DNA from 2 places in the Leptospira weilii genome. Region 2 is predicted to be linked to the other one. Evidence: riboswitches for the same ligand, from Rfam matches in the RefSeq annotation. Region 2 holds a riboswitch; the other holds the start of a gene.
The links. Region 2 has a riboswitch for cobalamin ahead of FHG67_RS20710 (sirohydrochlorin chelatase). Riboswitches for the same ligand answer to the same signal wherever they lie in the genome.
Positions count from the first base shown of each region.

Region 1: it holds a riboswitch for cobalamin, as region 2 does, so the genes downstream of both, FHG67_RS07900 (TonB-dependent receptor plug domain-containing protein) here and FHG67_RS20710 (sirohydrochlorin chelatase) in region 2, are expected to answer to the same signal.

Region 1 covers NZ_CP040840.1:1,661,396-1,678,172, forward strand. Annotated here, with positions in the region: gene FHG67_RS07845 (lysophospholipid acyltransferase family protein) at 1-295, shown strand, start outside; gene FHG67_RS07850 (esterase/lipase family protein) at 814-2,655, opposite strand; gene FHG67_RS07855 (response regulator) at 2,813-3,265, opposite strand; gene FHG67_RS07860 (sensor histidine kinase) at 3,258-4,655, opposite strand; gene FHG67_RS07865 (class I SAM-dependent methyltransferase) at 4,957-5,673, opposite strand; gene FHG67_RS07870 (CapA family protein) at 5,907-6,947, shown strand; partial or broken gene FHG67_RS22325 (transposase) at 8,284-8,515, shown strand; gene FHG67_RS07885 (hypothetical protein) at 8,602-9,057, shown strand; gene FHG67_RS07890 (hypothetical protein) at 9,191-9,370, shown strand; gene FHG67_RS07895 (hypothetical protein) at 9,829-10,119, shown strand; cobalamin riboswitch at 10,434-10,611, shown strand; gene FHG67_RS07900 (TonB-dependent receptor plug domain-containing protein) at 10,706-12,856, shown strand; gene FHG67_RS07905 (YncE family protein) at 12,858-14,021, shown strand; gene FHG67_RS07910 (ankyrin repeat domain-containing protein) at 14,611-15,270, shown strand; gene FHG67_RS07915 (hypothetical protein) at 15,295-15,420, opposite strand; gene FHG67_RS07920 (IS5 family transposase) at 15,467-15,913, opposite strand; gene FHG67_RS07930 (leucine-rich repeat domain-containing protein) at 16,488-16,777, shown strand, end outside.
Region 2 covers NZ_CP040841.1:253,497-270,273, forward strand. Annotated here, with positions in the region: gene FHG67_RS20695 (polysaccharide biosynthesis protein) at 1-1,830, opposite strand, end outside; gene FHG67_RS20700 (hypothetical protein) at 1,977-2,447, shown strand; gene FHG67_RS20705 (hypothetical protein) at 2,453-4,585, opposite strand; cobalamin riboswitch at 5,143-5,328, shown strand; partial or broken gene FHG67_RS20710 (sirohydrochlorin chelatase) at 5,467-5,837, shown strand; partial or broken gene FHG67_RS20715 (DUF1561 domain-containing protein) at 5,983-7,886, opposite strand; gene FHG67_RS20720 (hypothetical protein) at 9,301-9,519, shown strand; gene FHG67_RS20725 (hypothetical protein) at 9,557-10,060, shown strand; gene FHG67_RS20730 (hypothetical protein) at 10,117-10,716, shown strand; one part of gene FHG67_RS20735 (IS5 family transposase) at 10,740-11,085, shown strand; one part of gene FHG67_RS20735 (IS5 family transposase) at 11,085-11,536, shown strand; partial or broken gene FHG67_RS22540 (transposase) at 11,842-12,169, shown strand; gene FHG67_RS20745 (FecR family protein) at 12,343-13,050, opposite strand; gene FHG67_RS20750 (HAMP domain-containing protein) at 13,122-13,673, opposite strand; gene FHG67_RS20755 (FecR family protein) at 13,736-14,827, opposite strand; gene FHG67_RS20760 (RNA polymerase sigma factor) at 14,963-15,463, opposite strand; gene FHG67_RS20765 (hypothetical protein) at 15,734-16,159, shown strand; gene FHG67_RS20770 (TIGR04454 family lipoprotein) at 16,527-16,777, opposite strand, start outside.

The DNA of each region.
Region 1 (16,777 bases), on a different replicon from region 2:
GATCGCTTCCGCTCAGATTTCTCAAGTTCCGATCGTTCCGTTTCATTATGAATGTACTCGTCAATGGGTTGCCGAAAGAGCTTGGGACAAACATAGAATTCCGAAACCGTTCACTACTTTTGTGGTTTCGTACGGAGAGCCGATTTATATCCCTAGAGATTTGGACGAAAAGGGTTTTGAAGAGGCTCGGCTGAGAGTGGAAAAAGCGATGCTCGAAAACCGACAGAGAAGCATCGACAAGGCTGAAGAATTAAGAAAAAATAATATTCTTAAAAGTGAATGTGTTAAAAATTGATTGATTTTTGAAAGTTGTTATTCGGACAATACTACGATAACGTGAGTTCGATATAACAAATGCGAAAGCGATTCTATGTTTCAGCAAACGCGTCGTGAGTGGCTCACAACTTGTTGTGAAATCAGCGCGATCCTTAGTTAGGGAGTCGTTGCGCTTTAGTTTCTTATTCGCCCAATTTTTCTTACGCCGAACTCACGTTATGATAAACTTATTTCGAAAATTAGAATCTTCCTCTAAAAAGTCTGGAATTCCCGATTTAACTTAATTTTTGAGAACCTCTCTACTTTTGCAAAACCGGCCGCTTGTTTTCGAGTATCATTTTCATGCGTTCGAATAGTAAGTCTTTGTTCGCATACATCTGCCTGGAAATATACTTTGTCATTGCGCTATGAGTTCGAACAAATCGTTTTTTAACGGCTGAAAAAGTGCGGTTGTAACGCCGCTAAGTTTTTGAAACAATCGTATTTTGAAACATACTTCGAAAACGGAGTGTCAATTTTACGAGCTAAAACATCGTTTTATGGGGTGTGCTCTTTTAAAATTCTTTTTACTTCTAAAAAAGTAGGAGGATAATTTTGCACCGAATGTTCTGACTGAATCAGCGTTTCCGATTCCGAGTTTTCCAGATGAGAACTTTCATACGGAACGACCGTATCGCTGATCCAATTCAGATCGGCGAGTTTAGAATTTCCGATAATGGAATGGAACTTTACTTGCGGTTTGTAGTCTTTCGTCACTTTCATAAAAAGGCTTTTGGGTGCAAGTCCGTCGACTCCGTACACTTTTGGAACTATATCTCCTTTTTTGTAGTTAGGATTTAGAAATTTGTAACCTTCTTCGAATTTTTTGACTACTTCTTTGGGAATGATAAAAAGGAATCTTGCGATCGAACTTAAAATTCCTTCCGCTAAATTCGATCCTTTGTGCGGAGTGGCTATGAAGATCGCTCTTTTTACGAAAGGTACCGGATCGAAATCCATCAGTCTGCTGATTTCTTTTTTGGTTTCTTCGTTTATCGTGTCGAACACGGAATAGGGAACCTTGGCCGCGTCCATCCATTGTTCTTTGTTACTGTGTGTCACGGCTAATTTTACAATCAATCCGCCCATACTGTGGCCGACTAAAACGGTTTGATCGAAACTTTTGTGTTCGTTGTTCGGGTCGTAAGTCTTTCTAAGATCGTATAAAGTATCTCTAAAGTCCGCTGCGGAAAAAAGGATCGGATTTACCGTGGGATACCAATATACCCAGAATTGGTATTTCGCCTTAATTTCCGGATCGGAAAGGAGTTCGTTTATCATCGGAAACCAAATGAAAGGCGAGGACGCCAAACCGTGAAGAAACACAACCGGAATTTTATCCTTATGATAGGGATAAACGAGATAGAGTCCCTTTCTGGACATACCGGTTTCTCCGTCAAAGATTGCCAGTAAATTGTCTTTTTGTTGCGCAATCGTTAACATATAAGCGAGGGGAGTGGTCGTATCGCTTTCCATGGGTAGGTTTATTCCGTCTAACGTGATTTGATCTCGGAAAACGGGATCATAGACATGAATTTTAGCGCGTAAGCTCGTAAGGTCTCTGTTTCCTAAATACGATTCCTCCAAGCTTACGAATGCGGTTGCGGGATAAGCCTGTCCGACTCCGTTGATGAATTCGTATTTGATTCTTTCCCGGGATTCTTTTTCCGGAAAATTACGGTTGAGAATTACCGGAGTTCCGATTCCGTACTTGCTGATATGATTGGAAAAACCTTTGACACGATAGTCGTAAGTAACTTCGATTTGCAGAAAATTTTGAGGACTCCAAGCTGTTTCCACTTCCGCGCTCGACATCTGTAAGGTTCCTCGAATCAGAGGAAGATTTAAGTCGGTAACTGCGGCCAACTTCCGATTTTTTTTGGCGTAACGCACCAGTTGCGCTAGAGAACGATTGTAAGTGAACAAAGCAAATCTAAATTCCGCGGAGAACGGGTCTGGCGCCGGAGAAGCCTTTTTATCGAACAAGTACGTATACGCATAAACTAATGCGGAAGCATACATCTTTGCGAATTGGGAATCTTCCATATCCAAAGAGTTTCCCGTGAGATAACAGAGTTCGGAAAGATAGTAGGCAAGATTTCTAGACTTATTTGTGATCAAGTCATTGTCCAGATCGTAAATTACCACTAGGGGATATTTTTCGAACTTGTCGTAGAGGTCGTTGCTTTTCAAATACCGGGCGGTCAAAAGACTGAGTTGATTCGAAGAGACGCTATTTAGGTTTACGAGTTTTTCCTGTTCAAATTGAGAATAACTCGATGTTGAATAAGTGGCACATTGTAGAACGAGAAGTAGAAAGAACCAAAAATGGAATTTCATCGCTTGAGGACCTAATTCCGATCAATAGATAGGTCCTTCTGACGAATGACAAGCAAAAAGAGTTTAGATGATTTATATCTTGACTGTCTTTCCATTCGATTGTTACGGATTGGTTTTTATTTTTAACTGCTTTGCGACAAACAATCCGACTGAAAAATCATCTACCTATAAATTGATTCACTAAAATCCAATAGAATCCTATCTCACTGGCTACTTCGCTAAACTTGTCGAAATCGAGAGGTTTTACGACGTAACTGTTCACTCCGAGTCTATAACTCTCCACGATGTCCTTTTCTTCGGCGGAAGAAGTTAGGATAACCACGGGAAGCAATTTCGTAAATTCCTCGCTTCTTACCCTTCGAAGCACTTCGATTCCGTCCACTTTGGGCATCTTCAAATCTAAAAGAATTAGGGAAGGTAATTGTGTTTTGTCCCGATTTTCGTAACGTCCGGTCGCATATAAATATTCCAGGGCTTCTTCGCCGTCTCTGACGAGTTTCACCTGATTCGCGAGATTGTGTCTTTTTAAGCTTCTGAGAGTAAGTTCGGAGTCTTGCGGATTGTCTTCCGCGTATAGGATCGAGATTGGTTGGTCCTGAGGATCATACATGATTGTCGTCAACTCCTAGGGTAAAATAAAAACAAGCGCCTTCGTTCAATTTGCTATTTCCCCAAACCTTACCGTTATGTCTTTCGATCACTCTTTTTACGATGGCAAGTCCGACTCCGGTTCCTTCGAACTGGTCTGCGTGATGTAGCCTCTGAAAAATATTGAATAGTTTATGTTGGTATTTCATATCGAATCCCGCGCCGTTGTCTTTTACAAAAAATACGGTCTCTCCGTTGTTTTGATACGATCCGATTTCGATTTTCGGATTTTCTTTCTTTTTGGAATATTTGAAGGAATTGGAAATCAAATTGAATAAAAGTTGTTTAAGGAGACCGGAGTCTCCTTTTGTAGGGGGAAGATCGCCCACAATAGTTTCCATTTTTATACTCGGATAATAGTTCGCCATTTCTTCCAGAATCTTTTCTACCATAACCCGCATATTCACAATGGAGAATATGGGTTCTTTTCTTCCCAATCTTGAATATTCCAGAAGATCGTCTATGAGTTCTCCCATGTTCTCGGAGCTTTGAATGATGATGTTGACGATTCTACGGCTTTCCTCCCCGAGTTCCGTTCCGTAATCTTCGAGTAAAATTTTAGAAAATCCTAATATTCCTCGAATCGGAGAGCGAAGGTCGTGCGAAACGGAATAGGAAAATGCTTCTAAGTCCTTATTGGATCTTTCCAATCGCTCCGAATAAGTTTTGAGATTCTGATTGGATACTTCCAATACGCTTTCCGCTTTTTGACGACGTTGACTTTCCTTATAGATAGACCAGTTTTGAAGGAAAATGAAAAGAAGATTCAATGTGATTCCGGAGAAAAGCAGAGTGACCGATATCGCCAGATGCATTTTCGAATTGTTTGTTCGTATGTCTAGGAGTCGAAATTCCTCCGCTTTTATATCCTGAATGAGGGATTTGATTTTTTCCGATAGGTCTTTTCCCTGTGCGGAGCGAAATAGTGCCAAATAATTTTGCATGGATGCGTGTTTTCTCATCGAAATCAATTTGTCCATGTAGGAAAACTTTTCGCTCAAGTAGGTTTCTATGAGAGAAAGCCTTTGTTGTTGGCCAGGGTGATCGATCATGCTTTTTCGAAGTTTTCCAGTTCGTTCCAAAACCAGGCTTTTGTTTTTGAAATAAGCGTTTAGTTGTTCTTGGTCCAGATATAAAATATAAGCTCTTAAGACGGCATGGGTTTCGTTAAAAGCGGAAAAAGTTTCTTCTATGCTCAAAAGCACTTCTCGGGTATGCACTTCCCATCTTTTGAGTTCCAAGGATTGTTTCAATGTGTAATATGCGGATCCGATCATAATGAAGTTCAATACGACAATCCCGGTCAATCCGTAGGCGATATTCTTTTCAATTGTATTTTTCAAAGGAAGCACCTCAAGCACGGTTTAGTATTGGGAATCGCTTATTCGATTGGAATCAATCTATTTGAACTTAACGATTCTTCTAATACCATCAGAACTAAAAATTGCGACTGCCATCTCTAAAATGGCAAGAAAAACTTAAAATCTCCGCCTTGAAAATAAAGTCGTCACAGTATACTTTCCCCTGATTTGAATGAGGGTTTTGTTTGTGAATCGGACGTTATGGGTCGTATTTTAGGTTTTTCTGAAATAATTTGACGAGATTTTGTGCGAAAAAAAGTTCTTTTTTATCCCACTTCTATTTTGGAGTTTCTTATTTTCCGAAACATAGGGCCATCATATCGCCTTGGTCCAGGAGCTTTACCGTGGGATCGGCGATGTGTTTTAGGGTTTTATAAAATAAGGAAGCTTCTTTTTTTGTTGTAAGTCCGCTTCCGTATGTGACGTGTTTTTTCTTTTGAAACCCGAGAGAATCGCAGAGTTTTACGATTCCAGGCAGTGAATAGTAATAAAGATGTTCAGGAACGTTCAAGTATCTCCAGGAAGGGCCTTGCAGTTTTGCGAGAGTTCCCCATCTACAGGTGGAGAGGATGATTCTTCCTTCGGGTTTGAGGTGCGTATAAATTTTCTCTAATGTTTCTTTGGGTTTGTGAAGATGTTCGATAGAAGCCCAGAGAGTGATTAGATCGAACTTTTCCGTTTCGGAAGGCTTCCATTCCAAAAAGTCGATTTGTTCCACTTTGAGCTTTAATTTTTCGCGGGCAAATTTGACGGGGGTTTCGGCGATGTCCATTCCATGGGAATCCCATCCTCTCCTTTGCATGTAGTCTACAAAATAACCGGCCGCGCAACCGACATCAAGACAACGCTTTTCAGTTCGCAAGGTATTTTCCCAGGTCTGAAAATCCAGATCTTTCAAGTTGAGTTCGAATACTCTAGAGATGTCGTTTCTGATCGAATTCGAAAAATAATTGTCATAACCTCGGTCGCTTCGTTTTAAAAAATATTCTTCCGAATAATAGGAGGCCACTTCTTTCGGAGAAGGTTGAGGATTTACCTGTACGAGAGCGCAATATTTACATTGTACGATATGAAAAAGTTCGTTCTTATGATTGGATTTGGCAAAGAGGGGTTTAAATTTGGAAGAGCCGCAGGTATTGCAGGGGATTTTTTCCATTCTACTAGTCTATCGGACCGAATCGGGATTCCTTTGATAGAAATTCTACTTTACGAGTAGCTTTCTCTTGAAACTCATGAAAGGACATGAAACAAAGTGTAATTTTTTCCATTCTGTTCGTTTCCTTTCTTTTTTCGTTCAAACTTTCTGCGGATTCCAAGACTGATACCACAATTAAAATCAAAGCTGTGGGTGATATGGTTCCGGGTACGAATTTTCCCCAACCTTTGAAAATTCAGGATCCGAGATCGTTTTTGTTCGGAAAGGTGGAGAGTTATCTTAAGGGTGCGGATGTTCTTTTCGGGAATTTTGAAAGTACTCTGACGAATTATCCGAACACTTCCAAGGATACTTCCAGAAAAATGATCTTCGCGTTCAGAACGCCTCCTTCTTACGCGAAGATTTTAAAGGAGGTCGGATTTGATATTTTAAGTATTGCTAATAATCATTCTTTGGATTTTCACGAGCAGGGTTTCGAAGACACTCAGAAAAATCTTTCTGATGCCGGAATTCGTTATACCGGTAAAAAGGGAATGATTACGTATATGAACGTGAAAGGTATTTCCGTGGCTTGGATCGGTTTTTCTCATCTGAAGTCGCATAACAACGTGAACGAAATCGGAGCGGGTGTCGCTCTCGTAAAGGAAGCGAAGAAAAAAGCCCAACTCGTTTTTATTTCATTTCACGGTGGAGCGGAAGGTGGTCCGGCTCTTCACGTTAAAAATCAGATGGAACGTTTTTACGGAGAATACAGAGGAAACTTAGTCGAGTTTAGTCATTCTCTGATCGATGCGGGTGCGGATTTGGTGATCGGTCATGGTCCTCATTTGGTGCGTGCGATGGAATTGTATAAGGGAAGGTTGATCGCTTATTCTCTCGGTAACTTTATGGGTTATAGGGCTCTTTCTTCCAAAGGAATTGTCGGTTATTCTCTTGTCCTTGAAGTGGAAGTGGATGTTCAAGGCAAGTTCGTAAAAGGTAAGGTTATTCCCTTACAACTCGACTCGGCTTCGATTCCGGAGTTCGATCCCGAAAAGAAAACGATTCATCTGATGAAAAAATTAACCAAGGAAGATTTTCCAGGTAAGGGGCCTAAGATAGCGGACGACGGATCGATTTTGCCATGAAACGCGATCCATAGAGAGCCATAACCAACCCCATAAGTACTTGGATCCGAAGATAAATCTGTCGGAATTACGACAAAATCCCCCGTGAAACTTAGTTCCCACCCTTATTTTTGGGTGGGGGTGGAGGCGGAAAGACTCGGGAAATTTTTCTCTATCAGAAAATCATACTTTTTGCAAGTAAAAAGCCGCATTCTTGTCGGAACACTACCAAAAATATCAGTTTTCGATCCTATTATCCCAAAAGCCTTCTTAATTTGTGGGGTTGGTTATGGTAGAGAGCGTTTCAGCCAATGAGCTGCGGAGCGTGGCGAATGGCTCTCATACGTAGTATGAGAAATTGAACTCTCTTGCTCGCTGAGTCCGAAAAAGCGGAATACATACTTTTGGAAATAGTCGTATATCCGAAGTTAGGCGTGAGTTGGCTTGAATTTTTAGAAGGAAATGAATAAATTTATAAATATATTAAGGAAATCACAATGGGGTAGTTTTGTAATAATCTTAACTCTTAGGCTTTTGGGGAATAATGTCAGACGAACCTTATTTGCGAGCCGTTGGTCATGAACTGAATTCATTTGATATTGTAAACTGGTTCGTAATTCTCGTAATAGGGCAGGCAAGCTTAATTGCATATGTCCTATCGTATGGGATTATTCATATAGTTTTTGAACGCTATTCTACGGAATTTATTGATTTTTCTTTCCTATGCTATTACGTGATTTGGTCTATACTTTCCATTTTTCATTGGAAGTGCGCTATATGGATTTTAAAGCAAAACCATTTACATAAATTTTTTAGAAAATTATTCTTAACTATTTCTGTAATTTTTATATTTCTTTCTATTTGGACGATTTTTCTTATTTGGCCTGAAGTTTATTCGGAAGATCACTATCAATATTTCTTATTTTATTTACCAGTTCAAATATTCGCTTTTGCAACATCATCTTTACTAATCATATTATTAATCCATTACGGGACTCCGTATCTTCAAAAAAATAGTATTCCGAATTAAATTAACGTGAGCAGGGTCGTAAGGGAAAAAAAGGGAAAGATCTTGTACAGAAAAGCCAGATCACATATTGAACCAAATTTCTAGCAAGAAAAGGGTTAAATATGGATCTGACAGAGATATTTTGCGCGATAGACGATTAATTGTACACAACAAAAAATAAACTGGAACGTGAAAATACTTTTGTCCGGTGGTTCGAAAGAGAAACCGAAAATTTCAGTTAAGCCTGAGTGAAGTAGCAACAATTGCGGTTTATTTTCATCTTTCTCATTATAGAGAATTTAAAAATTTCTATTTGATAGAAATAAAAAAGAATATGAAAATAAATGAATGTCCTTAATCGACAAGATTCTTTTAAGAAAAAGGGCAATCATTGAATCCGTAAATGATGAACTCAAAAATATCTGTCAGATTCAACATACTCGACATAGGAGTGGGCCGTTAATCTATTAAGCGGTTTAGTCGCATTTTCTTTTTTCCAAAAAAACCTTCTTTGAATTTGAGATCCAAAGACAATGTACAACTTTTACTCTTTCCTTACGTCGAACTTACGTTAAAATAAATTCGTTCGAAGGAATACAAAAATAGATTTGATTTTCACAAGCGTGTTCCTTATAAAAAGTAAATGAGAGAAAGGGAAAGTTGCAAATGGAAACGATCAGTTTTTCAACCTTGATTCACGCGGACGCGAAAACCGTATGGAACAAAATGCTCGAGGACAATACCTATCGGATTTGGACGGAAGCGTTTCACACAGGTTCTTACTTTGAAGGTAGTTGGGAAAAGGGAAGTATCATTCGTTTTGTGGGGGCGGACGATAACGGTAACTTACAAGGTATGTACAGTCGAATTAAAGAAAATATCGAGCATAAGTTCATTTCGATCGAACATCTCGGAATGATCGTTAACGGAGTCGTCGATACGGAAAGCGAAGAGGTGAAAAAGTGGACTCCCGCTTTCGAGAATTACACGTTCAAAGAACAAGACGCCGGAAAAACGGAGCTGATCGTCGAGATGCAAATCGTCGAGGAATACAAAGCCATGTTCGAAGATATGTGGCCGAAGGCGTTAAAGGCCCTGAAGGATTTGTGCGAGTCTCGATAACCGATCGTTTCCCCGTTTTAAAACGAAAATTCGAAAGGAACTATCCGCGGAATTCTTAAATAAGAAGTAAAAACCGCCCCTGTTCTTTGTTGTCTTTTCGAGATTCAAAATAGGATTATAAAATTAGAATAGAATGAAAAGCTCCGAAGTTTACGACTCGTTTAGGATCCGGGACGAGATCGGAATGCTCGCGGATACGAACGTCAGCGACAAAAAATATCTGCAAACGGTACGTAACGCGATGGAAGGGAATCGATCTGCTGCGGAGAGGCTACACATGTTACGGAATATCAAAAAAGCTTGGAGTCAGTAAACAATCGAAATTGTCTTACGTCCGAGAATCATATTAATCTAACGTGAGCAGGGTCGTAAGAAAATGAGAAATAATTTTCTAAAAGTAGAGATTTCTACAATTTCAGAATTTGTTCGTAAAATCGTGATTTACGATAGCTCCATATTTTAAGAATCGATTTACAAAGTTCAGATTCCGACTTTTTTCAAAAAAATGAATCATGGATTTCCTACGCCGACTCACGTTAATTTAAAGTATAAACCGATATGAAATAGTACAAAACGTAGTCCGAAAATAAAATATGAATGAAAGTTGCCTGATCGATGAAACATTGTTTTTATAAAAAACGAATCTGGATCAATGGGCGAAATTATGGATTCAAATAAATACCGTATCAGTTTACGAAAAGTAACGCTTGGAATCATAGGTTTACTTTTTTTCTCCTTCTAGTAGGAGTATATAAATTCACAAAAATTAGAATGCAAACCTACGATAACTTAACGGAGGCCCTTCAAAATACTATGAATGTCGGTATTTTGAACTTGGAAAATAATGAACTTAGAATTCTTCCTAAGGAGATTGGACAACTTAGAAATCTGAAAACGTTACATTTACTTAATAATCGACTTAGAACTCTGCCTAAGGAGATTAGACAACTTCAAAATTTGCGAACTTTATATTTGACAGGTTATCTTTCGAATAGAAATAAACTTTCGTCTCAAGAGGAAAGAGAGATTCAGGAGCTTCTTCCAAAATGCGCAATAAAGTAGGATTGGTAAAATCAGGGATTGTATGGCAAAGCGGTTTAAAAAATGGGAATTACGGATCCGCCCTTAAGGATGTTTTCACTAACGTAATAACGGTAATCTTTGAATATTACGTATTGCGGTAAACACACTCCTTTTCATTCTATTTCAGACTCCGAATTTAAAAAAGGATTCGTAAGCTCCTTTTCGAAGTGCCAAATCTGGAATTGAACAAGAGCGAGTTTTATCCGTAAAATAACTGAGACTCCCAGTGCCTCTCGTCGAATCTTTCCTTCCTTTTTCATAGAATTCTCTTGCTCGCTGAGTCCCGCTTCGAAACTCTGGAATACAAACTTGTTCATCCTCGTAAAAAGGAAGGGAATCCGGTTTAAGTCCGGAGCTGAACCCGCAGCTGTAATCGCCAACCAAGGTTTCGCAAAAATACCACTGCTTTAAACGCGGGAAGGGCGCGAAGTCGGCGAGAGCCAGAAGACCTAACAAGTGAAACAAACTGATGGGACTTTCGGGAGCTAAGGTCGGGTTTGAAAAATAGGTTTTCGTACGATGGGTTCCTCCGATTTTTCTCTCCCTTCTTGCGTTCGGGCGAAAAATGGGATCGATAAAATACATTCGACTTTTAGAATATTCTATAATACTGTTTTTTTCTATTTTTGTTTCTGGGATTGCCGCTCGGGATAATTCAAGCTCCAAGATCGCTCAAAAAACGGATTCGGTTCAAAAGGCAGAAACCGTCCGGGTGATCGGAAAGGTTTCCGACTCTGGTTCCCAAAACTTTCGATCCAATCCGAGCGGATTTCAATCCGCGATCAAACTCGACGAAACTTCCGCGCGTTATACGTCCTTGCCCGAGGTTTTGGAAAGAGAGGCCGGACTCAGGGTCAGATCCTTCGGGGGCTTGGGTTCCTATTCCACACTTTCCATCCGAGGCACGAACCCCAATCAATCCAGGATCTATTTGGATGGAATTCCTCTGAATAATTCTCAAGGCGGAGAAGTCAATCTCGCGGATTTGCCCTTTGATAGTTTGGAAAGCGTGGAAGTCTACCGATCGGGGAATCCGATCGGATTTTCCGGATCCGCGATCGGTGGCGGCGTCAATCTCGTCACGAGAAAGGACACGAACAAACCCAGAACGAGAATCAACATCGGAGGAGGTTCGTTTAATACCGGTAAGGCGAGTCTTTCGCATACCGGAACGTACAACGGAGTCGGGGCGAGTTTTTTGGCGCTCGGCGAAAAATCGGATCAGAACTTTTCTTTTAAAAACGATCACGGGACCGTAGTTTTAAACACATTAGACGATACGATTGATCGGAGAAGGAACGCGGCGTTCGAAAGAGCGGCGCTTTTCGGTACGCTCAAGTATCAAATCGGCAAAACGGAACTGAAATTATTAAACGACTTCAATCATAGAATTCATGGTCTTCCCGGACCGGGTTCCAACCAAACGAATCGGGTTCATAGAAAATACGATCGATACATGGGTTCGTTTGCGACGGACACGAAAGGATTGTTCGTCGATTCGTTTCGATTGGAAACGAGAAGTTTTTATACCGCGGCCAAGGACGATCTTTTCGATCCCGGCTCCGAATTTTCCAAAGGAACCCCGAATTCCAGAGCGGAAATCAGACAGATGGGAGTTCAACTGATACCCACTTTGTATCTTACGGATTATTACCAGATCCTAAGAGCGTTTGTTTCTTTGGAAAAGGAATCCTTTGATCGCAATAGGCTGACTCCTTCCAATGTTATCGGAAGAGCGGAGCCTTTAAAAGAAAGAATGTATTCTTCCTTTCGTTTGGAAGACGAAGTCCGCCTTTGGAACGCGAAGGTTCTTTTGATTCCTTCCGTGACTTGGGATCACTACAAGGATCGTTTTCCTTCGGAAGAACCTTGGTATAGAAGACAGGATCCCTTGGCGGGAGATCAGAAAAAAACTACATTCACAAATCCTAAATTCGGTTTTGTATGGAAGTTGTTCGAAAAGGAAACTTGGGACATTCAATTTCAGGCGAACGTTTCCAAACAATATAGAATTCCTTCCTTTTTGGAAATGTTCGGAGAACAGGGGAGTATCATCGCAAATCCGAATCTGAGACCCGAAAAAAGCGGCAACGGGGACGCCGGATTTGTGTTCAAAACGAATCATTCTCACTTGAAAACGAAGACAAGTGTCTCTTACTTTTCCAAAGATATCAAAGATATGATTTTGTTTCTTCCGAATTCTCAATTTACCCTGAGGCCGGAGAACGTGGATTCCGCGCGGATCAGAGGGGTCGAGTTCTCCCATCGGATAGATTGGAAATACGGGATTAAATTTTTGTTTAATTATACCTATCAGGATGCGATTAACACTTCCTCTTCCGTGTACCTACGCGGAAAAATTCTTCCTTTGAGGTCGAGACACGAGTTTGCGAGCACTCTTTCCCGGAAAGGAAAAAGATCGGAAATCGGGATCGAATTGTTGTATATCGGCGCGGTGTTTCGAGATAGAACAAACGAATACGTAAACTACATTCCCGCGAGACAGATTTGGAATTATTTCTTCACTTGGGTTTTGTACAGCGAACCGGGAGAACCGGTAAAGGATTCTCTCGGAAATTCGAAAGAATCCGCTCCCGCAAAGGAGTTCCTTTTAACCTTCGAGGTTAAGAATTTTACGGATCGAAGAGTTTCGGACCTGATCGGTTATCCGCTTCCGGGGAGAAGTTGGTACGCGACTCTGAGTGTGAGGTTTTGAGATGAATTCAAGACTTAATATTTTAATTGTATTCTTTTTTTTGAATGTATTTTGCAAGGACATCGAAAGGCCGTCTTTCTTGAGTCTTCTTCTGATTCAAAACTCTCCCGGTAATATAGGAGTCGTAACTACGGATTTTGGAGGGGGCGGTCGTTTTAAAGTAATCAATTCTTCTCTGCGTTACAGTTATCCGGGTTTGACTCCGATTCACTCCGACGCGGTTGCTCGCTTCGGGATCGGAAGAGTGTATGTGTTGAATCGACTCAATCGGGATAGCATACAAGTTCTCGAACCGAGCTACGGATTTATCACGGTCTCGGAGCTTTCGCTCGGATTGAAAGTCAACCCTGTGGATATGGAATTTGCAAGTGCGTCTAAAGCTTATGTGAGTCTGTACGGTTCCAGTCGTTTGTTGATCGTGGATCCGACATATATGACGATTACCGGTTCGATCGATCTTGGAAGTTATGCGGAACCTGTTTCACTTGGGGCTATGCCCGACGGAATTCCCGAGATGAACGGTTTGAAAATAGTAGGAGATTCTCTTTTTGTGTGCGTGCAGAGACTGGATCGAAACGATCCTTCCGGTTATTTTCCTCCGAACACTACCTCTCTTTTATTGGAGATCAGTATTGCGACGGATGCGGTAATTGGAGTGTATACGTTTCCGAGTTCCAATCCTGTGAGTAAGCCGCAACTCGTGGATCTTTTCGGAGAACCTCATCTTGTGGTTGCCACTCCCGCTAGAATGGGATTTCAGAGCCGAATCGACGGAGGGGTGAGCGCGTTTCGTTTATCGACTCGTTCCTTTGTTTCTCGATTCCTTTATTCCGAGTCGGTCGCGGGCGGAGATATCCTTTCTGTACAGGTGAAATCGGATACGGTTGGTTATGTTTCCGTTTTGGATTCCGGATTCACTAAAACGTTGCAGGTATTCAACCCAAGCACGGGAGAAAAAATTTCCACTCTTCTTACGATTCCTTCCAGTTACGATGCGAGTTTATCGAGTATTCTTCTTGCATCGGATAAAATTTTATATGTGGGAAATACTCAATTTCAACAACCTGGTGTGACAATGTTTGATACGGAGAGAGGGAATGTCTTGTTGACTCCGAATCCGATTTCGGTAGACCTTCAACCTTATGATATTATAGAACTGAAATAGGATAATCATTCATTTACTCATATCTACGTAATAGAGTGTCCAAAATTCCGCGCCCAAACACGGGATTTGCGCTCAAATGAACGGCATTCTGTTTTATAGGGATCAGTAGTAACTTGGTTCCTATTATAGCCTTTCTCACAAAATAGTTTAGACAAGATGGCGCCCCTTCCGGGCTTGAAAACAGTGGGTTAGACGCAAAGTTTGCATTTACCACAAAACAAGAAAACCAACGTAAGAAACGTAATGAAAAGAATGCTGTAATAAGTTTGTTTCAAAATTTAGAATGTTAGATCTTCTTCAAAAAACAACAATTCCGGATTTGGCTCAATTTTGTGAGCGCTTCTATATCTTTGCAAAAACCGTCCGTTCATTTTTGGTACCATTTTCATGCGCCCGAGTAGTAACAAGAGAGAGTTTTCTCCGTCGCTTTGCGTTTGAACATTCTCGGAGTTAGATTTTAAAGATCGAATCTTTACATTGATTCTGATTTACTAAACCGTTAAAATCGAATCGCTAAAATGTAAGAATTCTCTTGAATTTTTTCCGAAAACAGGTTCTAATCCTCTTTCAAAAAAAGTGACGGTGGTCTATGCAAGAGATCTTTCAGGCGATAGCAGGCGGGCAAAAAACGAAAGTAATCGGTTTATTAAAAAGAGATCCGAGCCTTTTTCAGAGTTTAACGGATGAGGGAATCACTCCCGTTTTATTTTCTCTTTATTATGGGAAATTAGATATTTCTAAGGAGATATACGATATTAGCTCCGACCGAAATCTTTTCGAAGCTGCGGCGCTCGGAGATCTGGAAGAAACAAAACGATTGGTTTTTGGTTCTTCGGATATGATCAATTCCTTTTCCCACGACGGTTGGTCCGCCTTACATCTTGCTTCTTATTTTGGTCATCTGGAAATTGTAAAATTTTTAATCTCATCCGGAGCGAATCTTGGCCTCACTTCCAAAAGTAAATTGTCCTACGGAAACACAGCTCTGCATTCTGCCGTGGCAACTGGAAAAAAAGCCGTCGTAGAACTTCTTTTGGAAAAAGGCGCGGATGCGAATGCTCTCCAAAATCCGGGAGGCATCACTCCTTTGCACATCGCCGCGAGTCGTTTCGGAAGTGATGGTATCATTCAGTTACTCTTGGAAAAAGGCGCCGATAAAAAAATTTGGAATTCCGAGGGAAAAACTCCGTACACAATCGCATTAGAAAAAGGAAATGTGGTTGAGGCAAAGTTGTTAGAGTTCACATGAAAAAAATATTTACTAGAACCCATCTCAAAAATGCCTAAGAAGGATCATAGCACATCCGAGAGCAATAAACCCATCGAAATTAAAATCGTAATATTCATAACGGACTACGAGTCTTCTAAAGTTTTGAAGCCAGGCAAAAAGACGCTCGATTTTCCATCGTTTTCTTCTATAAAAAGATTTTCTAATGTTTGCTCCACTAACGTGACTTCATGGGGCGAAGCATTTTCCGTGCAAAAGGCGATAGGAAGACCTTGGCTGTCTCCGATTGCCATGATCTTTGTACCCTTCCCACGTTTGGTTTTCCCCACTTTTGGACCCCTTTTTTTGCAGGAACAAATGTGCCGTCTATAAAGGATTCTTCTATATCTATTCCTCCGCGTTCTTTCAAATCGGAGGCTAAACTACGAATCATATTCCGCATCGTTCCATTTCGGTTCCATTCTTGAAAGCGACGATGGCATGTTTGATATGGAGGATAACGATCCGGCAATTCCTTCCACTGAGCTCCTGTGCGCAATATCCAAAGAATTCCATTTAAGATTGAACGAGCATCCATACGAGGACGACCTTTTCCATCTTCACGAACGTTAGGCTCAATTATCAGAGGCTCCAATATTTTCCATTGATCGTTGCTTAAATCCATTCTTTCAGTGATTTTTATTTTACGATTGTGTACAGCTTTAAAAATAAATTGTACTTATCATTTGTTGGTTTTTGAGATGGGTTCTAGTCTTAGAGGTTGTTTCCGATTGCTACTCGGACGCATGAATAGAATACTATGATGAACTTATTTCGAAAATTAGAATGTTGGGATCTTCCTCTAAAAAGTCGGAATGTAAATTGTATGACTTCGGATTGATGAGTAGGTTTATAAAAAATATTGGCTTTGTATTTCGAATTCCTGCGAAGAGCCGATTTGTTTTTTCACTAGAAATATTCAATTTTTATGATAAGAGTTTGTCCCGAAATTTCGATAAAAATGTCATCGCGAATTTTTCACAAAGCAAAGAGTCCTCACGTTCGAGTGAATGGATCGGTTTTAGGGCCAGATGTCAGGAATCGGTTCATTTCATATTTAAACAGAAGAAAATTTTTTCGATTTTTTTAAGCGAAAACGGAAATATAAAAAAGAATGTCCAAATTGAAGAGGCACCCCAGTCTCTACAAAAATCGATTTCATCTTTCGATCCAAATAAAATCCCACGGAGAAATCCCCGATGAAATTTCGTTTAACAATGATTCACTTACAAAAAATAACAATCTGCCTTTTCATTCTAGCATGTTTTTTTGCCGAGCTACAAGCAGAGGAAGTTGAACAAGGAACTTACACTGACTTAACAAAAGCGCTCCAAAATCCTTTGAAGGTTCGAGTTTTGAATTTGAGTTTCCAAAAACTCTCAACCCTTCCGAAAGAGATCGGGGAATTGCAGAATTTGCAAACGTTGGATTTGTTTGACAATAAACTCACAGTTCTTCCTAAAGAAATTTTACAACTACAAAATTTACA
Region 2 (16,777 bases):
AATCTTGTATTCCGGAACCAGAGCCTTAAAAGCGAGAAAGATATCCTTGTTAATCCTTCCTGCGGCCAAAAGTTCGTTAAATCTTGCAACAAACGTGGTCACTTCCTGATTTTCCAAGGGAGCGGCGATTTTAATCTTAGGATGATGGGTTTTTTTAATTCCCTCCAGATCCAAAAGAAGCTCTTCGAATAATTTTTCTCCCGGTCTGAGTCCGGTAAACTGAATCGGTATATCTACGTGAGGTCTAAGACCGCAGAGACGAATCATCTCTTCCGCTAAGTTGAGAATTTTTACCGGCTCTCCCATCTCAAGGATAAAGATCTCTCCGCATTCTCCCATACTTCCAGCCTGGAGAACTAACTGAGTCGCTTCCGGAATTGTCATAAAATAACGGATTACGTCGGGATGCGTGACGGTAACCGGACCGCCGTTTGCGATTTGCTCCCGGAACCTTGGAATCACCGACCCGTTGGAGCCGAGAACGTTTCCGAATCGAACCGTAATAAACTTGGTTTTTGTTTCTCGGGAGATATGTTGCAAATACAATTCCGCCGCACGTTTGGAAGCGCCCATGATGTTCACAGGATTGACCGCCTTATCCGTGGAGATTAACACAAAACGCTCCACGCCCGAAAGTCTGGAAATATCGGCGACGTTTTTCGTACCCAACACATTATTCATTACCGCTTCGGTTGGATTGATTTCCATCATCGGAACGTGTTTGTAAGCGGCCGAGTGAAATACAACTTCGGGAGAATGTTTTTCAAAAATAGAACTGACTCTGGAAAGATTTTTGATATCCGCGACGATCGGAATGAGTTCTATATTTTGCCCTTGTAATTTTTTTCCAAGTTCGTATTCGATTTCGTACAATGGCGTTTCCGCAGAATCCAATAGAAGAATTCGAGAAGGTTCGAAAACGGCAACCTGTCGGCAAAGTTCGCTTCCGATCGAACCTCCCGCTCCTGTAATCAAAATCGATTTCCCTTTTAAGTAAGAACGAATGGACTCAACTTCAAGATCCACAACCGGACGACCCAAAAGGTCTTCCACCTGCACCTCTCTGAGCTGATTTAATTTGGGAGAATCAAAAAACAAAGAACCCAAAGAAGGAAGAATTTTAAACTTCACATCCGTACTCTCAAAAGAACGAATCAACCGACTGATGAGTTTTCCGTCGGGATTGGTGATTGCGATGATGACTTGTTTTACTCCGAAACGATTGATCATTTGTTCGGCTTGATCGATTTTAGCCAGAATCGGAACCCCTTGGATATGCGCTCCGATTTTCTGTATGTTATCATCCAAAAATCCGATCGGGTTGAGTTTGAGTTCGTTATGCCTTCGGATTTCCGAAAGCAAAGTCGCACCTATCTTTCCGGCTCCCAAAATCAAAGTCGGAAGACCTTCTTCCTTGGATTTTTTGAGAATGTACTGATCTCGAAACACTCTCCAGGAAAAACTACGAATACAAAGAAAACTGAGCAGAAGAAGCGTGTCCAAAACGGGAACCATTCTGGAAAGTTGTTCGAAACGATTGTAAAATAAGAGCGCCGTGGTTGAAATCAGCGAGGAGAGTAGTGTGACCTTGATAATTTCCACAAGATCGTGAATCGAAGCGTAAACCCAAATCGATCTGTAGATATCGGAGAGAATGAAAACACCGGCTCTTACGGTAATGACAATGATCAAAGAAGTAAAAAATCTTTCCGGCGACGCGAGAAAAATAAAAGACTCAAAGCGAATCCAATGCGCCAAAAAATAGGAAATTCCCATGAACAGCAGATCTAAAGGAAAGATCCACATTCTTCGATTCCACTGACCGAGCATGTAGGAAATAAAATCCGTTCGTTCCTAAAAGTCCAACCTTTTTGAAACAGACTATTTCGATTTTTAGGTAAACCGAAAAATGTGTTGCAGAAATTCTTTTCTTGCCTCACTTCCAATAAGAGTATAAATCGTTATTTCAGGACACTTTGAAAGAAATCATCATCAACCTCCAAGGAGATTTGGATTTTAAATTAGGAGAAGCTTTGCTTTCCAAATTGGAAGAGCTATCCGAATTTCCACGTAAGATCCTTTTAGACGCTTCCGGGCTCAAATCGGCCACGCCGGAAGGCGTTTCGATATTAAATCGACTTCCGGAACGTTTTTCCGGATCTAAGTTTGCGATTTGTTCCGTACCTACCGGAATCGAAATCTCCGCGGAAAACGAAAAGGAAATCCCAGTATTCAAGGATCGGGAATCTGCAAAATCGCACTTGATTGCCGTCGATTCCATCGAACCTTCCGCTTTTTCCGAAAACGCTCCCGTGCTCATCAATTGTCCGATTTGTTTTCATATTTTGAAAATACAAAATTTCGGGAACCACAGTTGTCCCGTCTGCGATGCCAAGTTTTTCGTGACGAAAGACTTACGGGCATCGGCATTCGAAAGATTATTATAATATTCTCACATTTCTTCGAAAAACCGAATCGTTTCCAATACCTCCACGGGAACGTTTCCGGCCTGAAAGTAGGGGTTGTATCTTTTTTTGATTCCCGAAACAAGCCTTCTTTTTCTGGACTCGAAAGAATTCATCGATTCCTTTAGAATCGGATGTTTTTGCAATTCGTTCCGAACTTGAGGGGAAAATGGAACATACCGATTGAGAACATCCCTCGCGACTCGGTTGAGCCTGAGTTTTCCGGACGATTCGAAAAGAATCCAATAGGAATAATCCGAAGCGAACATATCTTTTAAATTCTTTCTGTATTTGACAAGTTGTTGATCGATGCTTTTTTTCGCGTCGGGAGTGAGGGCGGGGGACTTTCGATAATTCTCCAGATAAAGATAATATTCCGAAGTAAGCGAAGGCGGGGCGGAATCTTTCCACTTTCTTCCTCGAACCGTTCTTTCAATCTCCCACTTGAATTCTCCAAGGGTTCTCGTAATCGCCAAAGTCATGTTCTCGTTCAAAATCTGAGGAAATACGAGACGTCCTCTCGATACAAGTCCGGAAGTAATTTCCTGCCAAAGAACCCCTCTATTTCCAAAAACCGGAAGTATGATACAGTCCGGACAAATTTCTTTCATCGCAAGTTCCGGTTTGCCGGGAGTCTGTTCTGGCTCAAAGGAAATCTGTCTGTAAAAAAGATGTTTATCAATTTTACGAACGTGATCCACAACGGCATTTATTTTTTCATGCGTAACCAAAAACGCGTCGGTTTCTCCGTACATCTGATCTTCGGAAAGAATCGGATATGCAAGATTCGGATTGGAAGAAACGCCGATAAGTCCGTTGAATAATAAATTACTCAATTCCCAATCGAGGAGATGCAACAAGTCCTCGATCCCGCTGTCGCCCGCATATTCGTCGGTTCCCGTTTTGCGGAGTATGGAAGCGCGCACTTGTTCGTACGATTGCGCTAGATGATTTCGGGAAGGAGTTTTTTGACCCGAAAGAATGAGTCCCAACCATTCCGGTAAAAAATACACCGCAAGTTTATGATCGGAAGGGTAAGAATCCTGTGTATAATTTCGGATTTTTTCCAGCGTTCCGTAAAGTTGAACTATTCTCGCCGGAGAAAGAAGGCTCTCGTCCATATAAAAAAAATATAAAAAGAGTAGAACCGGTTTCGGAATGGGAGCGATATCCGATCTGTATTTTGCATAACAAGCGGAATAGAGTTCTATAAAAGTCTGGATTTCCTCCGGTTTGTGCTCTTTACGAACCAGACCAGGATGTTCTTTAAATGTGCGTACTCTTTTTTGAATCTCAGCCGCGGTAGAAGTACTCATTCCGGCGTAGTTTAAAATCTGCGCAAGACTTCCTTGAAATTCGTCGGGCAGGGCGACGTCTTCCTGAATTCCTCCAGCGCCTCCCATTTGAATTCCACCCCAAGTTTTCGTTTTTTCGGGATCTTTTTCGGGAACAGTTTCCACTTGAATACTCATGTCGTTCCCTTTTAAGCTGAAAATCTTCGCGTCGAAACGAATCCATTCCTTATCGTCGCCCGAATACAAAACGTGAATCTTATCTCCCACCGAAACCGGAAACGCATTGTAAAGTTTTTTTGTGAATACTTTTGTGTGGAGCGACTTCTGAACGGAATCGGGCCCCGGCGGGTTAGAATATAAAAAACCGGGAAAGGCTTCTTCCCCATCGGTTAAAAATACAACCGGGGTGATTTTTCTAGGATGAGGACCAAGATCACGGACGAGATGTTGCAACCTTTTGAATATGATTGTGTCTCTCCAGGCAGGAAGTTCCCCTTGATGAGCAAGATACAGTGCGAGTTCCGGAAGAAAAATCTCCTGAAACCAAGATTGTGACTCCGCAATTTTTTGAAGCACGGAGACCGAGGCGTGATCCAAAAAGGAATGTATCTGAATCACGTCCCTTCCGTTTATGTATGTAAGAGGTAGCTTTCTAAGAATCTTAGCTCGGAGCGCGGCGCGATTTTCGATCGATTTGCGAAAACGTCTTTCCAGATAATATCCGGCGACCAATAAAAGAACCACAAAGACAGTTCCATTGATGACAGGAATCCAAGAAAATTCCGGCCAGACAAGAATCGGGCGCGCTTGGCCTAACAAAAACATGCGAAATGTATAAGTTTCTTTCTTTTGAGGTCAAGCAGGATTCTCCGAAACGATTTTAAGTTTAATAATCCTGCAATCTTTAATTCCGAAACTTTCCTATCTTAGATCGGATAGACCCCAGTTTCAGCTCGAAAAAGTTGGCGTGTTTTACTTAGAATAACGGTGAGTTCGGCGGTTGAAAATGAGAAAGAATTTTCTCAAAGTAGGAGTTCCTACTTTGAAAATTTGTTCGTAAAATCTCGATTTGTCGTAGTTCTCACATTTTAAAAATAAATTTACAAAGTTCAAATTCCCACAGAAAATAAATCACACCGAACTCACGTTAGAATTCTGAGAACAAAAAACCTTTCGATTCCGTTTGAAAACAAGTTACACCTCTCAAGTAATTCTCAAATTCAAAACACTCAATTCCAAATTGTAAAAATTTTACGAAAGTACTCGAAAGAAAAATTCGATTTCAAACCTCGATGAACATTCATTTCGATAGAAATCTAAAGATTCCGTATTCGAATTAAAAATTATTCTTTTCAAAAGAATCGATAAGAATATTGCTGGATTTATAATCTATTTTCACGGGATTCATCGACGTTTCGCGTCGATGGGAAGACGGTTAGAATCCGTCACGGTATCCGCCGCTGTAAGAGGGACGAAAGGCATAGAAAGCCACTGGGATTAATCCTGGGAAGGCATGCCGAGTAGATAGATCTCAAAGTCAGAATACGATCCTGGGAAAATCTTGAAGATACGTTTAAACCTCGGAAGTAAGGCGAACGTAACTTAAATAAAAAATAATATAAGATGCGTTAGATTCCAATGAGCAGTCTATGCGTTATTCGTTGATTGATTGGTTTTAGGTTCACTTTGAAAGGGGGAGTATTGCGTTGTCTGCCGTTTCTACGTCCGCAGATAAGAAGGAAGTAAGTAGAAACGTTCTCGGAATTTTCATCGTCGGACACGGAAGTAGAGAACTTTCTCCAGTGCGGAATTCGAGACGTTCGTCGAAGGATACCGTAAACTCCATCCGGAGTACGAAATCAACATAGGGTACGTAGAACTCGCGGAACCGGTTTTTAAAACGGCGCTTTTGGAATTCGCAAAAACAAAAAATCGGATTTTAATTTTCCCGTTGTTTTTGTTCGCTTCCAATCACGTCAAAAACGACATCCCTTTGATTCTTTCCGACCTAAAAGAAAAATTCCCTAATCACCGATTCATCTCCGCGATGCCTCTGGGTATCCACGAGAATATTATTCGATTCGAAGTAGGGGATACATACGTTTTCCTACCCAGAGTTAGAAAGAGGCTTTTATTCGTAAGCTTAAAGAAGCAGATCCATTTGTATTTGTAAAATCGCTATCTACAACTCTTCCTGCTTATGCTCTTCTTCGCTCACCAAGTTAAAACGGTAACGTACACCTGCCTCCCCCCCAGAGCACTGATTCACCGATGCGCTGGTGGGATATCCTCCCGTGCCTCTTCTGTCGTCCCCTTCTCCAGTGCAATTCCTATTAGAAATTATAAAGTTAAATGTATTGTGGTCAACTTCCCCTAATTGTATAGTTATGAGTACTGTCAGAGTCCTATCCGGTGCTTCCAGATTATAAATTACCTGAAGCGGATCCGTGGTGGGTGTTAAAGCTTGCCTGTAAAGATCGAATGGCGTCGAAAGGGAGGTTGTTTGAATTACCACCAATCCCTGAGAGGTTCTAAGAATTGGAACGGCATGTCCCACTACAGTTCCGTCGGAACGCTGTCGCCCCAACATCCCCAGCCAAATGCTCCCCGGAGGAGAATTGATGAGCGAATTTATGTGAGATATTATCTCAGGCCGAGTGAGGAATTCATCAGAGACAATCCAGTCGTACTGAGGCAACATAGTCCTAGCGGATGCCAACCCCAGTAGTCTGGTTGTACGACCGTCTATACCATATACTCTGGGCACGTCCGTTAGCAACATGTCCAACAACGGATAACGTTGCCCAAACGATACAAAAGGATCTCTATCATGGGCTGTATCGAAGAAGTAACCTCCACTCTGAAGAGGCCCTTGAGAATGATACTCCTGAAGTTCTGCTAACATCTGGAAGCTCTGAAGTAGGCAAACGCCGCACATCCCATGCATCTGAGCCGGAGACGCAAGCGTAGCTGAATTCGATATCTCATAGAGCCTCCGAATCCAATCATCAGTTAATTGAAAGTCAGGGGGTAAGGTCCTTTTTACTCTTTTATAGGCAAGACTCTCCTTATTACCCGCTGGACAATATTGCTCTGTCTTTCCAAGATTGCCGGTTGTGTAACGTATCCAATCTAGTAAATCTCCATCAACTACGAACAAAGACGTAGGACTATTGGTAGTATCTGTTTTCAAAAAAGAGGGCTTAACTGCATAAGCAACACCCCAATTTGGTCCTTTCTCAGTAACTCTGAGAATATTTCCTTTATAGTCTTTGATCATTCCTCCCTCTTCAGTTTGAAGATAAACATTCCAATAAGCGGGGTTATCCTTACTGGTAAGTGCATCACTACATGATACCCATTGAATCCAATTCCATTTATAACTACCTACCTTAGAATACATGCAATAGAGCGATCCGCTAACAGGATTGTATTGAGCAAGATGTCCGTTCTCAGGATTGTAGTAGAGAGATGTAGTATTTTTTTTTGAGCCTTTTGAATGAATAAAGTAACGCCTATTTTCCAAATTCCAAGCTATGGAAGTCTTAATACTGATGTTGCCGGGAGTCGCCACAGTTTGAGCCCAATCTTTCATTGAAGAGTCCAAGGTATGGTTATAACCATCCTTAGAATTTTTTGAGATATAGGCATACCACTTCACATCTTTCAAGCGATACCGCCCGTCTGCAGTCCAAAAGGCATTTTCCTTTATGATCCATCGCTGCAAAGGGTCATTGATAGTACAAGGTCTTAAGTTCACATAACCCTGGTTTGTCTCTCCCTTAACTACTTTCTCCGGAGCAGTAATACACAACCACGTGTCCTGAATGTAATAAGAAATTCTTTGAAACACATCGTACCTTGCATTAGCAACCCCCTGTTCCCAACATTGCTCAATCTGAATATAACTTTCACCACCGCTAAAAACAGGAACATAACAAAACTTTCCCCCGTCATGTATAACGATCTTGATAGCTTTATCTTTCGGATTATCTGCTGGCTTTTGAACTATGGAACCAGGAATAGCGTTCGATAGAATATGGATAAGCGCAGGACTCACCCCGTAAGAAAGGTCAACTCCAATTGAAACTGACAAAACTACTATTGGAACTATCAAACGACTCATTTTAGCATCCTCTTTCTTTGAAAAATTAAGACGTAATCATGTAAAACCATAGGGACATGAGACCAACATAATTGCCAAGTATATTGTTATTTTATCATTTAGCACTAAGATATAGATAGAGGCAGAATGTATTTATGGAATATTCTTTTTCGAGGCGATTAAAACAGTTTTTTAACTCCATTACAGAATTTTTCAACAACTCTAACATACATATCACAAGACTCGTGGAATAAAATAATTAATAAAGATAAGTTCGCCCCACTGCTCAGGTAATCCATGCACCCATTTCAATGAAACGGAAAACAGAAGGAAAATTAATTTTTCAACAACTCTACTGATTTACGTCCTCCTCCAAGCATGAAGGAAAAAAGCAAGAAGTGTGTGTAACTGGCATTGTTATCAATCTACGGTCGGAGTAAAGGTTAGATTAGCGATCCTGAACGGAGCGAGAAACCGCAGTAAAGCTTTTTAGTATAAGACAAGATTCATTTTACTTCACCTTCTATTGAATCATCTTTATTACTGATCTCTATAAAGTAGAGTACCATTAATTTGAGCACAAATCCCACGTTTAGAAGTTAGACGCGGAATTTTAGACACTCTATTATGTAGAGATGAGTAGAACTATTGGATTGGATCAAACTCAAAATCCGACCTTGGGATATATATTGTTTTGAAAAAAGAGATTACCGCCACTTAAGGTAGAGTTTATTGTACCTCTTTAAAGTGTAGCATCGGATAATCCAGTCTGACTTAAACACTTCGCATTAAAATTATATATGCCTAATGTTTAAAAGAACCTAATTTAAAATATTAAAAAATTCGGTTTCCGGATATAAAGTCCGGAAACCTTGAATGGAGATACAGGAGATGAAATGGAGCTTATAAAATAAACTCCATCAAGAATAGTTGGAGAAAAGTATATTTCTATACGTTATGAAAATTGAAAATAAAAATTCTGATAAAAATATCATTTTATGTTATAATATTATACGAATAAGGAAAACTTTTTAATACCTTCGATGTAAATTCAGATATCCATAGATTTTAGATCTATAGTTGGAATAGCTTCGAAATCTAATGCTAATGAGAAAGTTATTTAACGTGAATTCGGCATAAGAAAATGAGAAAGAGTTTTCTAAAGTGGAATTCCTACTTTTAGAATTATTTGTTCGTAAAATCACGATTTGTTGTAGTTCTCGCATTTTAAGAATAGATTTAGTTCCAATTCCAGTTTCTCCTACAGAAAAATGAATCATGGGACGTTTATGAACAAATGTTCATAATGCGACAGAACTATCATTATCGGAAGTTGCCTGTTTATGATGGGTTTTTCTTGTTAAGTTTGGGTTGATTGAATAATGTGTCTTTATTACATTCTTATATTTGGTTGTTGGTTAGGTGTTTATGCGACATGAAAGAATTAACTACAAAAATGATTGATGATTTGCTTGATTCAAATCCAATTGATATTAATAATTTATCTATGGAAAAGAAAAAATATATTGAGCGATCTTTATCTACAATTCGGAAATCAAAAGTGGCTTGCACTGTGTGCGAGAAATTCGAGTTTAAAACTAGGGATATTTTGAATGGACTTAATTGCGGCAACGGAAGTAGCAAAATAGTTTAGCACGCGCTACTCGGGCACATCTGCCCCCGCAAAGACTATGATTGAAGTAATTTCTGAAGAAGCATTTGGCCACGCCGCTCTTGCACGGCATCCGGTTTGGTCCGAATACTATGACTTTGAAGAAATTGAGGAGGTTGCTGGCTGGGGCGTAAATCGAGAATGGTTAGCTTCCGAACTTGCGTTCAAGGGCAATGGAAGCAAGCACCCGTACTATTCCATACCTATTGAAAAACTTCCTGTAACTCGGATGCGCATCTATTTTGCGGCATCATTTGTCACAAAAGGCGGCGCCCAACTGAAAGGCTGGATTCTACAGAATGGCTTCGTTATTGGCATTCACCTTTCGCCAGACGAAAACGCGGTCTTTTCCCGGCATCCACAGCTCGAGAAGTTCAATGACAAAGAACTGGGCAAGCTCGTAAGTTTCTTGAAAATCAATCCGGAAGAAGTTTTTCCATTGTCAATCGTCCTTGACGCACGACTGCCGGATATCGTACATTCACAAACGTTTTCTCCCGCACTCCCCCGGTCCCAATGGTGAAAATTTCACATAACTTTGTCTCCTCGATTCGTTAGACGCAATTACTTTTTAAAACTGTGAAGATTGAAGAAATATTAAAAGAGTTTGGAGATAAAGGAGATACATTCACGACGTCGACAGTTCAGTATTTTCTGGATAATCTTTATGAAACTACTGAATTAGAAAACCAAAAAGTATTTTTGAGAAATCTTTCGTATCAATTTTACCAATTAAAAAAGAGTGAATACATATCAGATTTTCCATATAATAATTTAGTTCGACATCTTTGTCATGCCATTTTAAATGCAATAAATTCTGATTCAATAAAATCTTTTTCAAACAAATATACGGCAGATAATTTTAAAATTAAATCAATCGAAAATACTTTAGTATATCGTGATGGTGGTTCAATTGAGCTTGTAGTCTTAACTGAGTCTTTAAGTGAAGTAGCATTCTTTTTAGGTATTGATAATAAAGATGAGAATAATGATCCAAGTTACAATTATTTGTTCCCATGCGAAGGGTATAAAATATATGAATACTGGCCAATAGTTAAAGATTCTGCCGAAGACATTTTTATTTATTCGGAAATTAAAAAAGCAATGAATGAGAAACGATTAAGTCCCACAGGAGATTTTACATATTTAGAACCGGTCTCAAAACTCCTTGTACTTTGAGAGTGTAATACTATAATTGTGAAATGGACAAATATTATTCAGAGATTCCCGAGGGACTTTGGAAACAAATAGCCTCTTTGATCCCAAAAGAGAAGTCAAAGCCGAAAGGTGGTCGCAATCGCGTTCCAACAAGAGTCGTAATGGCAGGTATCATCTATCGAATGAAAACAGGCTGTCAGTGGCGTGCAATTCCGAATGACTTTGGATCGGGTCAAACTTGTCACAGAAGATTTCAAGAATGGGAACGAGCGGGAGTATTCAAAAAGATTTATAAATCTATTTTAAAATATTATGATGTGAAGAATAAGATAGCTTGGGATTGGGCCTCGATGGATTCCGCAATGGTCAAGGCTCCCAAAGGGGGAGTTTAACCGGGAAAAATCCTACAGACCGTGCCAAATTGGGAGTTAAACGGCATATTCTTACGGATGGAAACGGAATTCCATTGGCAATTACGTTGAGTGGAGCGAACGTTCATGATAAACACAATGTAAAAGATACATTGAATTCCATCTTGGTTTTTTCCGGAAGAAAAAGAAAAAAACCAAAACACCTTTGTTTAGATAAAGGTTATGACTTCAAAGATATAGAAGCATTGATCAAAAGAAGAAACATTCGACTTCATATTCGGAAAAAAGGTGAAAAACCTCTCATTGGTAAATACAAAGGAAAACCTAGACGTTGGGTCGTTGAAAGAACAAATAGTTGGCATAATCGATTCAGAGCTATTTTGATTCGCTGGGAAAGAAAAGCAGAAAACTATCTGGCTTCTCTTTATCTTGCAAGCTCAATCATTGTTTTTAACTTTTTTAATAGGTAGTTTTGAGACCGGTCCTTAGATAATTTTATTGAATATTATAAAAAAAGATTGAAATAATCGCAACTGCGTCTAATTGAAATTTTGGCGCTGCGGCTTTCGGTTATACTGCATTTGTGCTCAAAGTAATGGTATTCTATTTTATAGGGATCAGTAAAAGGAATTCGAAAGTGATTTTTCCACTTGTTAAGAATATTCACGATAAGAACCTGCCCCACCAGTTCTTTCTTATGGAAAAAACTGATGATGACAGAACCTTGCAGCTTGATCTTTCTGATAAAGTAAAATAAAGTTTTGGGATGCGCTGTAAACTTTTTGGAGATAGAGGTTACATCAGTCAATCTTTGTTTGAAAGTCTTTACGAAAAAGGGATTCAACTCATTACAAAATTAAAAAAGAATATGAAAAATAAATTAATGCCCCTAGTTGATAAAATCCTTCTAAGAAAGGGCAATCATTGAATCCGTAAATGATGAACTCAAAAATATCTGTCAAATTCAACATACTCGACATAGGAGTTTTTTCAATTGGGCCGTTAATTTACTAAGCGGTTTAGTTGCATTTTCTTTTTTTCCAAAAAAAACTTCTTTGAATTTGAGGTCAAAAGACAATTTACAACTTTTAATCTCTAATTAGACCGAACTCACATTAAATATTTTCGAACTCCAAGAAAAAATCAATCAACTCCAATCCGAAATCGTTCGCTCGGCCGCACCGATCGTTGAGTTTCTCTTGGGACAGGTTCTTATGAAAATTCCATATATCTAGGAATCAAACCTCCAAAGAAAAGAACTTGAACATAGTAAATATTATGATTTAGGAAAATGCTCCAGAAGTTCTTTGTTTTTCAACTTCTGATTTTTAAGCATCTCATAGTTTTCGGTCTTAATCGTCTTGAAATTTTGGATGATTTTCATCTTTTCTTTCATAAACTCTTTGAGTGGTTCGACTAACAGCTCTTTGCCATTCCAAGTAGCCTGTTCCCCCGTCTTAAGATCCAAATCCCCTCCGGAAGAAGAATGAACGACAACTTCTCCTTCGTTTACAAAAACTCCGTCCGGAATATCGGAATCTTCATTTTTAGGGGCCCTGGTTTTTTCTTCACTGACCACAAATTGAGTCCCACGAACCCCAGCAGTATAAGATGCGGAGTTCACTTCCAATTCTTCCTTTTTATTGGATTTTTGAACATTCGCAAATAGTTTACCGGAAATCAAAGTAACCTTTGACGTATTTTTGGAACTGTCGGAAAAGAGTTCAGAGATCTCAATTTTTGTAAATGGCGCGAGTCGTATCACGGAATTTGCACCCAATTGTAAATCCGCTTTTCCTTCTCCGGTTTCGACCTTCGCTGCTTTCGTAAGAATGACGTTTTTCTTAAGCGCTTCCGTTTTACCGGCTTGAAAATACTGGACCTTTCCGGTTACAAAAAGTACAATTGCAACTTCTTCATCTGCAAAAACAACTTGAGGTAGAAGTATAAGGAAGAAACTGAAAAGTAAGGCTTTGCGAATCATATCGAGAAAATTTACACAGATTTCTAAAAAAATCTACAATTAATTTCTCGATTCGAATAAGCGGAAAAAATTCAACTTTCACGGTTATTAATTCTTCTTTCAATCACCTGATTCAAAAGATCCGCGAGTTCTTGAAATTCGTCCCCTTTGCGAATTTTAATCTTCCTTGCCGGTTCCTCACCCGCAGCCAGTTTTCTAAGTTGGTTTTTGATATTATAAATCGGACCGGCCATCTTGTGAGAATAGATCACGGTAAAAATAACGGTCATCCCTAAAAACAAACCGGATAAAAACAGAATCCCGTTTACCTGGATCGTAAACATATCGAGTTTGTGATCGTAATCCGGAAGAAAGATTTCCCTTTCCACGAACTTTTCCCTTTCTACTCCGTTTTGAACTTCGAAACCTTTTTGATAAATTTTGATGGGATCGCTTCTCAATCTAAAAACGACTCCCTTATCGAACTTCGTGTAGTTCAACCAATACAGAAAACCTAAGGTTAGAACTAAGCCTAAAACAATGAGTAAGGAATAATTCAATAAAAATTTAAATTGAAAGTCCCGGTCTACGATGTAGTTGCTAAAAATTCTTTTTTTACCGGGGTCTTCTTGTGCCATTGCCATGCTAGGGTCCTCGAAGACTAAATTTCCCGATTTATCGGCCGACTGTCAAAGAGAATTTACTTTTAGTAAAGTTGAATCACTTCGGAAACTAATTCTCTCTGAATGGCGATTTCTTTTTCAAGCGTTTGAACATACATAACGTTTTCATCCATGTCCACGATAACGCCCTCGATTTCCTTTCCGTCGGTTAAAATTACTTTTTCCAATCTTTGAAAATCCGTTAGTAATTCCTGTTTACTGGAGTAGGAACGGTTTTTATCCCGAGGAATGTTTTCGATCGGCAATCTTTCGAGTTCAACCTCAAGACGATTTTTTTCGGAATCGCTCAAATGGCTCCGGACAAAACCCTTTTGGTTTACTAAAATTCCTTGGTTCGGTTCCAAAATCTGCTCGCCTTCCGGTGCCGTTTGTCGAGATTCCGAACGGGTACTGATCGCAACACGCCCTTCCAAAACCTGTACTCGAGTTCCTTCTCCCGGAACGTTTTGAAAACTGAAACTTGTCCCCCGAACCTCCGCGCTTATATTTTCGGAACGAACGACGAATTCTTCCTTCTTAAGATTTTTATGGATATGAGCCAATAACTCTCCCTTCTCCAGATCTATTTCAATCTTGTAATGCGCGGAAAGATCGATCATCCGAAAAGAAACTTCAGAATCGGAAAGAACTCTGACTACAATCCCGTCGGATATTTTTAGATTCAGAATAGCCTTGGAACCAGTAACCACTCTTTGACCTTCTTGAATTCTAACTCCTGGTTTTAAAAGGATCCTGTCCTTGGGATCGGAAGAAGTGAGATAAGCCTCCCCTTCCACCTGTGAAATTTCGACTCCACCCCTTTCGACTCGAAGGGAGGGTTGATCGTTAAGAATAGAATAATATCCTAATGTGACTGCGAAAAGAAAAATCGCGGCTGACGAAAGCGCTAAAACAAGTTTATTTTTCGTAAAATTAGAGAAAGAAAATATTTTTGAGGAATCGGAACGTGCGCGCGTATAGAGAGACTCGAAATCCGATTCTTTGGGAAAATATTCTACCCAAGAATCACTCAAGCCCTTGGACAGCCATTCTACGGAAGGACTTAGATCGTTCCGTTTTCCTTGAAATAGAATTTCTTGAATCTTTTCTTCCCTTTTCATTCCCGATTCTTCCATTTTTATTTACAGCGCGTCCCAACCAAACCCCAGTTACTTTGTCAGAAAGATCAAGCCGTAAGATCCTGTCCCCATCGCACGCCCCTTAGGAAATGATGCCTGAGTTTCTTTTGGGACAGGTTCTTATACTCTTAATCAGGGCTTCAAATTCTTTTTCTCTGCGATCTCGGTCACTTTTGCGGTCCCTTTGACAATTAAACGAGAAACGGTAGAAACCGATATGTTCATAATCTCCGCAATAGTCGCCAGACTGTAATCCTCCATAAACCGAAGAATCAAAGCATATTTCTCGTCCTCTTCGAGTTCATCCAAACAAACCAAAAGCCGTTCTTCTAAATCTTTAAGTTCGGCCTTTCTGACAAAAGAGAGCTTTTGTTCCTGAAAGTCCTGCATCTCAGAATTCCCGCTCTCTTTTACCGTGGAGAACTTCCGAGAATAATTGATGGATCTGTTTCGAGCAATCGTATAAAGCAAACGAATCGCTTGTTCTCGATCGACGTCCGAATCCGAATATTTCCTAAAAAAATTTAGGAACGTATCCTGCATCAGATCCATCGCGACCTCGGGATTCCCGGAACTATATTTATAGAGGAAATCAAAGATCCTTCCGCTGTACTCTCGATAAAGAGCGTCCATAAAATCTTTCCGGGAAGTCATTGGAACTAAGTTGAAAATAGGAAACCCAATTTCAAGTAAATTCCTTGGTCGCTTCTGTCTTCTATTCTGAGTTAACAAAATGACTTTGATTTTTTTTCAGAATCGAGCTTTTTTTCGAAAGAAAACCAGATTATTTCATTTGATTTCAATTTCAATCGTAACCGAAAGTCTTAGAACAGCGGCACAAATTACCTAAAAACCGAGAATTTACCTTTTTAAAGAAAACAATTCTTTCGATAGAATAGATAGATGCATCCGGACTCCAGAAGTTTCATTTCAGGCAATATAATAAAAGCAAAACAACGCCAGCATTGTAGAAACGGATTTATCAAACTCGGCAGAACATTTTCTTCACTCTCTGTTTTAGGAACTCTGTTATTTGTCGGAGCGTTTCTAGAACCCTCGCATTCCGTGTTTTCCCAAAACGCCCCGCTGGACCAATTCGCAAATCAACAAAAAAATCAAGAACAAGCCGAAACCAAGCCTCTTCTTCGAGTCTTTCCTTCGTATCGAAAGGAAGAATGTGATTGGGCGATTCGCTGGGACATTTGTTTCGGTTGTCTAAAAATCGGAAGAAGATATGCTCAAAAAATCCATTTTTATCCATCAAGACCATACCGGGAGCACGGATGTTATTCGGATGAAGAAGGATTTTTTATTTTAGATACTGAATGATTTTAAATTTCACATAGACGTAGGCAAGAGGATTTTGAAGAGAAATCGATTGGTTCATTTCTTTCGCCTAAATCAACACTCTCTTTTTTCTCTTCGAAAGAATTCAAATTATATTATATTTTTTTAATGGTAAAAATCTATTGAAAAGATAAAAATTTTAATAAATCCAAATGCTGTTTTGAGAAAAAGATCGAATATGGAACAGATACAATCTTATTCGCCCAGATTTTAAACCGCAGAACTCCGCGTTCTTTTATGTTTGGATCAACAACGAATATGATTTCCTTTTAGGTTTCGGGAAAAGTTCTAAGGAATCAAAGAAAAAGCGGAGAAGAAAAAATTCTCCTCCGCCTTTTTTAGAAAAATCTTATTTTTTACAAGCCTGGATTGCAGGAATACTTTTTGCGGACTTAAGACAAGTAAGATCGAATTTTCCGGACATACATTCTTTTTGTAATACGGGCACTAAAGTTGCTTTCATTGTCGCAATGCTCGCGGCATCTTCCGGCTTTTGTCCCGCAGTCAGATTGGTCAACATTTCGTCCACGATCGGAGCACATTCTTCGGCCGAATATTTCGAACCGGAACACGCTACGGTCAACGAAAGAACAGTAAGAG